One region of the Clostridium sp. 'deep sea' genome, then DNA from elsewhere that is predicted to be linked to it. Evidence: riboswitches for the same ligand, from Rfam matches in the RefSeq annotation. Region 1 holds a riboswitch; the other holds the start of a gene.

Region 1 (4,721 bases):
CAGCTAAAGCTGTTCCGTTATTACCTCAAACAGTTGAAATGGCAGAAATGGGCTTGTTAACAGCTGGTGGCTATAATAACTTAGCTTATGCCGGGGAAAGAATTGAATTTAATAGTGATGTGCCCGAAATAATGCACGATGTGCTATTTGATCCACAAACTTCGGGTGGCTTATTGGCAGCTGTGGACGTAAACGAGCTACCATTAATAATTGATGAGTTTAATAAAAATGAAAACTTTATTGCTGTTATTGGTAAGGTGTTACCCAGAGGCAATAAAGCAATAACAGTTGAGTAGTTAGGAGATTATTGTGTTATTAGCAGTAGATATAGGTAATTCGAATATTGTTTTGGGATTGTTTAAAAATCAAAAATTGACACGAACCCTACGCTTTGAAACATATGATACAGAAACATGGAAAAAGCAAATAACAGCATTAGAAAGGCCTAGCGCAGTTATGATAGTTTCTGTTGTTCCTAAAATAGAGATTATGTTAAGGGAGTTTTTACAATCAATAAAAATTACTACTCAACAAATATTTTGTAGTAACACCAGAGAAATAGGTGGAATATTCTTTGAAAAAAATGGAGTTAAGCCTCAAGAGCTTGGTGCAGATTTGTATGTAAATGCTGTTGCTAATTTGCATTTATTTAAAAAACGGTGTTTAAGTGTTGACTTAGGAACTGCCTCTAAATTTTGTGTTATTGAAGCCAACGGATTGTATAAAGGCACTACTATTGTACCAGGTATGAAGCTTTCACTTAATGCTTTAGTAAAAAAAGCACCACTTTTACCTGAAATAACACTTGACGCGCCGACAAAAATAATTAATAATGCAACAGTACCCTGTTTGCAATCGGGGATCTTTTATGGTTACTGCGCATTGGTAGATGGCCTTATTAAAAAGATAAAAAAAGAGCAAGGAGACCTATTTGTTATATTAACAGGTGGAATTGGTAAACTATTACATGAATTTTTAACTGAAATAGATGTTTTTATGCCTAATTTGACCTTGCAAGGAGCAGAAATTTTGTATAGAATGATGACAGATGATAAACACGTTTAGTATAATATAGATATAATATAATTTAATAGGCTGGTTGAGCTAAACGGGAGAGACTTCGTAAAGAAGCGCCGAAGGAGCAATAATTGTTTTTTTACCAAAATAATTAGAAACTCTCAGGCAAAAGGACCGCTTAGGGACAGTCCTCTGGAGAGTTACTAAAGTAACACCGAAGGAGATTAATCTCTCAGGTAAACAAGACAGAGTGGCATATGGTTATGCTATTTCTGTCTTTTATTTTTTTAAGTTTTATGCGATAAATTGAAAGGTTTGGGAATGCTAATGTATGGTGAGTTTTTTATTCTAAGTAATAATCCAGCCATTATTGCTAACTATAATAAAGTTGAAGCAGTAAATGGTGATTTGCTTGCAGTATTAAATACCGCACGTGATTATATTCATTTGGGTCATAAACTACTAACACATCCGTTAGTGGGAAGTGTAAAGCCAAACGAGACTCCCTATAAATCAGTTATAGTTTGTAAAGAAATAACAGGTTTAGATCATGAGTCATTATCGGTAATAGAAGGTTCATTAAAAGTAGCGAAAAAGATGTTAGAGGAGCGCCCGTTACCAGAGTGGAATGAGCGAATAAAACAAGATTTTCAAGTAATTGATCAAAGCTTGCTTGATTCGGCATTAAAAAGCTTATCGGTTTACTAACGGAAGGTTTTATTACTAGGGTTTGTTAAAACAAATCAAACAACTAACTTGTAGGAGGATTACACATGTCTAAAGTTTATGATGTTGCCATTGTTGGTGGTGGCCCAGGTGGATTAACAGCTGCATTATATGCTAGCCGTTCTAAGTTATCTACAGTTGTTTTAGAGAAAGGTCAAGTTGGTGGTCAAGCGGCTACAACAGAAGAAATCGAAAACTGGCCAGGAACTATTCATACAACTGGTCCTGCTTTAACAGCAGCTATGGCTGAGCATGCTAAGAAGTTTGGTGCTGAGTTTGTTAGAGAAGATGTTGTTGGAATTGAAACAGAGGGTTTTGTAAAAACAATAAAAGGCCGTAAGGGCGAATACAAAACTAAGTCTATTATTATTTCTACAGGTGCAGAACCAAGAGTATTAGGTATTCCTGGTGAGCGCGAGTTTAGAGGTAAAGGTGTTTCATACTGTGCTACATGTGATGCTGACTTTTATGAAGAATTAGACGTAGTAGTATTGGGTAATGGTGATGCTGCTATTGAAGAAGCTATGTACTTAACAAAATTTGCCGAAACAGTTACAATTGTTGTTATTCACGAAGAAGGTAAAGTTGATGCAACACCTGTAGTAGCTGAGCGTGCATTTAAAAATGATAAATTAAAGTGGATTTGGAACTCTACAATTTCTGAAATTGGTGGAGATGGTATTGTTGAGTGGGTTAAAGTTAAGAATATTAATACAGGTGAAGTTAATGATGTAGCTACAAACGGTGTATTTGTATTTGTTGGTACAGTTCCACGCACACAAGCCTTTGAAGGCGTTTTAGAAATGGATCAAAGAGGTTACTTAATGGTAGACCCTCAAACAATGGCTAGTAATAAAGACGGTGTTTTTGCTGTTGGAGATTGTCGCCAGAAATATTTACGTCAAGTTGTTACTGCTGCTGGTGATGGAGCTACAGCTGCTACAGTTGCAGAAAAATATATTCACGAAGAAGAAAACTTCTTAGAAGATGTAATTGAAGTAGATGTTCCTGTATTAGTAGCTTTCTGGAGCCCAGCTAGTGAAGCTAGTATGGCTGCAATGCCTAAAATTGAAGGCGCTGTTGAAGAGCTTGGTGATAGTGTTAAATTAGTTAAAATTGACACATACAGAAATCAAAGAATATCTAATCGTTACAACATTACTAATATACCTACAATTGTATTATTTAACAAAGGTAAAGTTGTTGAAACAATTAATTCTGAAGCTATTGATACAGCTGCATTAGTAGCAAAAGTTAAATCTCTATAGAGATTTCTGAAAATTATTGCTCTCATCGTCGTACGAAAATTTCTGACTTCAGCATACTTAATCGTATAGCTTCAGCCATAAATTTTCTAGCTCCTTGACAGCAAACATTTTCAAAAACTCTAATAATTTTAATACTCTTTAGTTTTTTGAACTTTTAGGTTAATGAATAAAGTGTAATGAATATGCTTTTTAGCCATTTAGTTATTAAGAGAAGTAGCTGAACAAATATTGTTTAGTTCTTGTGGTATGCCACGAGATTTAATAAAAAAATGCAGGTTATTATAAAAATGAGAAGGAGGTGTAGCAAATGCTAGCACTAGACAAAACCAACTTTAACGCAGAAGTATTAGAAGGTAATGGTTGGGTTGTAGTTGATTTTTGGAGCCCAAAATGCGAGCCTTGTAAAGAGTTAAAACCTCATGTAGAAAAATTAGGTGAAAAGTACGGAGATCAAATGAAATTCTGTGGTTTAGATATTACTAAAGCACGTAGAGTAGCTATTGGTCAAAAAGTTATGGGATTACCTGTAGTAGCTTTTTATTTAAACGGAGAGAAGAAAGCTGAGCTTACTGGTGGAATTACACCTGAGCAAGTTGAAGCAAAAATAAATGAATTGCTAGGTTAATAGCGAGTATCATAAGAGTTAATCTTATGATAATTATACAGGAGGTGACAGGTCATGCGTTTGGAGCTAGGTAATATCCGAATTGAAGATGTACAATTCGGTTCTAACACTGAGGTTAAAAACCACACGCTGTATGTCAATAAGGAAGAGCTTATCGCTTTGTTAAGTGAAGATGAGCGTCTTGCTAGTGTATCTATTGAATTAGCCCGTCCGGGTGAATCAGTAAGAATTATGCCAGTTAAAGACGTTATAGAACCACGTGTTAAAGTTGAAGGTCCAGGTGGTTTATTCCCAGGATTTATTAGTAAGCTTGACCAAGTTGGTTCAGGTCGTACCCATGTGTTAAAAGGTGCTGCTGTTGTTACAGCAGGTAAAGTTGTAGGATTCCAAGAAGGTATCATTGATATGACAGGTCCTGCTGCTGACTATACACCATTTGCTCATACAAATAACATTGTTATTGTTGCTAACCCAGTTGAAGGTTTAGAACAACATGGTCATGAGGCTGCTTTACGTATCATGGGATTCAAAGCTGCAACTTATATTGCTGAAGCTGGTAGAAATGTTGAGCCAGATGAAGTAAAAACATACGAAGTAGCACCATTATTTGAGAATGTTGCTAAGTATCCAAACTTACCTAAGGTAGTTTATGTATACATGTTACAAAGCCAAGGTTTATTACATGACACATACTACTATGGCATAGACGTTAAACAGATGGTTCCAACACTAATGTATCCAACAGAAATTATGGATGGTGCAATTGTTAGTGGTAACTGTGTATCTGCTTGCGATAAAAATACAACATTCCATCACTTAAATAGCCCAGTTATTTATGATTTAATGGAAAAACACGGCAAAGAAATTTGTTTCTTAGGCTGTGTTGTTACAAATGAAAACGTTACATTAGGTGACAAACAGCGTTCTTCTAACATGGTAGCTAAATTAGTAGAGTTCTTAGGTGCTGATGGTGCTGTTATTTCTGAAGAAGGATTTGGAAACCCTGATGCTGACTTAATTATGAACTGCACAAAGGTTGAGAAAAAAGGCGTTAAAACAGTTTTAGTAACTGATGAATATGCTGG
Region 2 (4,721 bases), 970 kb from region 1:
GCTGTGAGGTAGTTGGTAATTGTTCGGTTTCATGCATTAAGCTAAAAAACTCTTCCTGAGTTAAGTCAATTCCATCATTATAAGTATTATTACCTATTATTATTTGTAAAGGTATCGTATATAAGTTGTTATGCTTATTCAATAAATTCTTTTCGATAACAGCTGTGCTATCTGTAACAATTGCAATTTTACTCAAATTTCTCACCCCTTTTACTCTTCAACTGATTTTTTCTCAATTTACAGTAAAAATGTTATACTAGTAACAAGTTAGACACTTGTTACATTTACATATTACCATTATAATTATAAAAAGAGACAACAGTCAATTAAACTGAACAAGTTACACATATAAGGAGTATTGTTACAAATGAATCATACAGATAAAAAAGTTAATCCTATTACTATTCGCTCAAAAAAGTGGATTGTTGACTCCTTGATTGAGTTAATGGAAGAAAAGCCTTACAAAGATATTTCAATAAAAGAAATAGCAGATAGGGCTGGTTTAGTTAGGCAAACTGTATACCGAAATTTTAAAACCAAAGATGCTATAGTAAAACACTATGTAGATAATTTTTATATCTTTTTTTATAACATGATTTCCGAAAAAGAATCTATTTCTTTTTATGATTTACTGCTCCTTTATTTTGAATACTGGGATCAAAATAGAAACTTTATAAAAAAATTAATAGATAATGATATTTATATTTTATTATTAGATATGCATTTAGATTATATTAAAAACATGGCTGGAGATGCAAAATTTGAGAAACTTATTTTTAGAATACGCAGTAAACATGAAAGATATATGAACCACTTTTCAGCAGGCGGTTTATGGTTTGTTTTAAAGAAATGGATAGAGGATGATAACCCCGCAAAACCAGCAGAAATGGCAAATATAATTCTCAATTTTTACAATATCAAAAGACTAAATACCAAGTATATTTCGTTTTTAGAAAATAGATCATAAGCTAACATTAACAAAAAGAGGGGGCTGTCCCATTAGAAGAAATTAAAAAATACAAAAGTGATAGTATATTTACAACAATTATTCCTATATTTTCTATAAAAATATAATAATTTATAGACATAGATTTAAAAAAAGTAAAAATACAACTTAAAATTTTAGTAAGGCTGGTAAATTAAATTACTAATTTTAACTGCTTTTATTTGCAAATGAATAAGTCTAAAAAACAGTTTTAAAAATCATAATCAAGGATAAAGCAAAATATTGATTTAAAACCACAAAGTACACAAAGAGAAAAGAAGGGGTTATTGCTTACCGTCAATTCCGTGCCTCAGCACCTTAATCTAAAGTCAATCCATGTTCAAAAGATTAATAATAAGCTTCATTTTTCAAACCACAATAGTACCTCATTTTTGTTGTAATTTCAACATCAAAAAGATTTGTCCGTATCCATGTAATCCTCACTGTGTGATTCTGTGGACACTTAAGTAACATGCATTTATTACTAAATCAGACTACATCATATAAAAGCATAGGGGCGTGGAAATTGAAAAAAATTATTTCCTTGCCCCTTTTATTATCCGTGAATTATTTTATTATCTAGCATTTGATTTAACATTGTTATCTTTAAGTTTACTTTTATTTAGATCTTCACTTTGTAGAATTAATGCGACAGCCCCTTAAGAACCTCTATTAAATTTAACCTTGCCCTATACCCCTACTTATAATACTCTTCTGTTATAAATTTAACTGCTGCATTAACAGCCTCTTGGTGTTTATTAATATCAATTGTTAGCTCATACGAGTCTTGCATAGTATGGTGCCTTTGAATCTCTTGTAATTGTTTAAACATTACCGAAGGAACTCCACATACCGTAAAGGTTACATGGTCACTGCTCAATATATAACTAGATCTTGAGGCAATACCTATATTCTTTGTATAATTTACTATTTGTTCACTGAGCTTAATTGAGTTTGTACCCGCATAACATATCTCTAAATACTCTGCTCCTTTTGCCCCAATCATATCAAAATTTAACATTGTTGTATAATCCAATGACACTAATGGGTTAGACACATAGTGATTAGAACCAGCAAAATACTCTTCTTCACCATTAAAGGCAATAAAAATAATATCATACTCCGGTCTTTCATCTTTTGCTAATAAGGTTCTGGCAATTTCTAAAATACCTGCAATTCCTGAGGCATTATCTAACGCTCCAGGATTATATGTTTCATCTTTATTGTCTCCAATATGATCCAAATGTGCCCCAACTATTAGGTGTTTCTTACTCTTTTGATTTGTACCCTCTATTATACCAATAACATTAGAGCTCTTACATTTCTCTAAAGAGAAATCTACCTTTAAATATGCAGAATCTCCTCTCTCAGCAGCCTCCTGTAAGTATGGGTAGGCATCATTTGAGCAATACATTAAAATAGGTCCATTTTTATTATTCAGCTTTTTACCACCTCTATTTAAGCGCCTCATTTGTTTACTCACATGAAAATAGCCATCTCTTTTATTATCAAAATTAATTATAGCGGCCTTTATGTATCCGCTTAGTGATTTAACCTTGTTAACAATGCCCTCAGCCTGACGAGCATCATACTGTAAAGCGTAAGCTAAACGTTTGTCAATTAACAAAACTTTATTTTTAATTTTTTTGTTAGCTCTACTTAATTGCTCCATGCTCGTAACATTTACTAACTCTGCCTTAACTTCACCCTTTATCATGGTATGAGGCCATAATGCTAACCCATTATAATCAGATAAATTATTATATTCACCTGTTACCTCACCTGTTTTTCTGCTTGTTATCAATACAGCAGGTGAATTTACCACCATTAAATCCTGTTGAAAGCTTTGTAAGTAATCTGGATATTTAGTAGGAGGTGTTAGTCCTAACGACTTAAACTGCTCTACTAAAAACTTAACTGTTTTTAAATTACCGGCTGTGCCAGGTAACCTACCCATATATGAAGCTGAGGTTATTTCTTTTATTACATTATAGGTATAATCATCTACTGGTTTGTGTACTATGGAACTAAGAGGTATTTCTTTAATTGCATTTTGTTCAGAGGTATATAAAATACCACTGACAATTATCATTAATATTAATAATGATGTTAATAAATACTTCAATTCTCAACACCTCTTTTACTTTCAGACTTTTAATGATAACGATTATCTATATTAATAATATCGGCTGCTAGACCTTTTTTTTAACTAGTAAAATTAAGCATTTATATTATATCACTAATGGCTAAGCAACCATATTATTTTATCTTTTTACAAAAAAAATAAAAACATACTTGACATTTATTAATATTATATATAGAATGAACAAAAATAATTTAAGTGGAAGATGATTATTGGAGATATCTTTTTAGATAACCGTAGAAGCAAGGAATATTTTTGCTTGAACTTATTCTGAAACTTTCAGGTCAATAACAATAATCTGACACTACCCTGGAGAGACTCATTTAATTGAGCATCGACGAAGAAACTTATGATTAATAAGGAAACTTTCAGATAAAAGGACAGGGAATAAAAAGCAATTAAAGGCTTTTTATTCCCTGTTCTTTTTAGTACATGCGAATAAAAGGCGTATTATAACTGAAAGGAGTAGTTATTATGTTTTGGTTTAATGTATTTGATATTATAGGCACTGTCGCATTTGCAATATCTGGAGCTTTGGCTGGCATGAGAAAACAGCTTGATTTATTTGGTGTTATTACACTATCTATTACTACTGCTTCTTTTGGAGGATTAATGCGTGATATCTTTATAGGTAAACTTCCTCCAACTATTTTTACAAACCCAAAATATGTTGTAATAAGTTTAATTACAGCACTTATAACTTTTGTTATATACCCAATTATCTTAAAAACTCTTTCGATCAAAACAAATAAATTTGGCATAAACCTAATATTAATCCTTGATGCTATAGGTCTAGGAGCTTTTACTGCTTTAGGAACAGAGATAGCAATATCCCATGATATAAACAATATTTTTAGCGTAGTATTTATGGGCACTGTTTCTGGAGTTGGCGGTGGCGTTATTAGAGATGTTTTTATTAGAAATATACCCCTTATCTTAAAAAAAGAAATATACGCCTTAGCATCCATCACGGGTGCTACAATAATGTTTTTTTCACATAGTTTATTACCAACAATGCTTGCTATGTACCTTTGTTTTATAGCAACAGTTTCACTAAGAATTTTATCTATGCGATTTCAGCTTAATCTACCAACGGCTAAAATATGTTTAGATGAATTAGATGAAAATTGTACTGATAAATCCTGGTGCTAATGAGTTAGGTAGTTGGTTATTATTCATTGGTTTGGCTACTGGTTTATGTATTGTTTATTATAGAACTACCACTATAGTTTACAAACATAAACTTATAGCCAAACCAACCCCTCCCACTAAAATAACTAATCAGTATTATTCATCTCTACATAATAAATTTTATACGCTATAATATTCCCTACAAAAAAATAGAAATTAAATCCATCACTAAATATTATTAATATTGATATCCACCACTATATTTGTATAATATTATTGGTATAATAGCATTAAAAATTACTATAGGAGAATAAGGATGAGTAAAAAATTATATAGCTTTAAAAATGACTATAGTGAAGGTGCACACCAAAATATTATTAAAGCTTTAACTGAAACAAATTTAGTTCAGCAACACGGTTATGGAGAAGATGATTACTGTAAAAGTGCCAAAAACCTTATTGC

What was found. A riboswitch is a leader RNA that binds a small molecule or an ion and turns the genes downstream of it on or off. The one in region 1 is predicted to bind glycine.
Region 2: linked by a shared signal. The riboswitch ahead of IMX26_RS08220 (trimeric intracellular cation channel family protein) and the one ahead of IMX26_RS12560 (GrdX family protein) in region 1 are both predicted to bind glycine.

Annotation. Positions count from the first base shown of each region.
Region 1 covers NZ_CP063353.1:2,714,799-2,719,519, forward strand. The annotation lists gene selD (selenide, water dikinase SelD) at 1-296, shown strand, start outside; gene IMX26_RS12555 (type III pantothenate kinase) at 310-1,065, shown strand; glycine riboswitch at 1,100-1,204, shown strand; gene IMX26_RS12560 (GrdX family protein) at 1,345-1,725, shown strand; gene IMX26_RS12565 (FAD-dependent oxidoreductase) at 1,791-3,011, shown strand; gene IMX26_RS12570 (thioredoxin family protein) at 3,319-3,636, shown strand; gene IMX26_RS12575 (glycine/sarcosine/betaine reductase component B subunit) at 3,691-4,721, shown strand, end outside.
Region 2 covers NZ_CP063353.1:1,746,536-1,751,256, forward strand. The annotation lists gene IMX26_RS08205 (DegV family protein) at 1-196, opposite strand, end outside; gene IMX26_RS08210 (TetR/AcrR family transcriptional regulator) at 368-967, shown strand; gene IMX26_RS08215 (M28 family metallopeptidase) at 1,683-3,110, opposite strand; glycine riboswitch at 3,428-3,522, shown strand; gene IMX26_RS08220 (trimeric intracellular cation channel family protein) at 3,603-4,280, shown strand; gene IMX26_RS08225 (aminotransferase class I/II-fold pyridoxal phosphate-dependent enzyme) at 4,576-4,721, shown strand, end outside.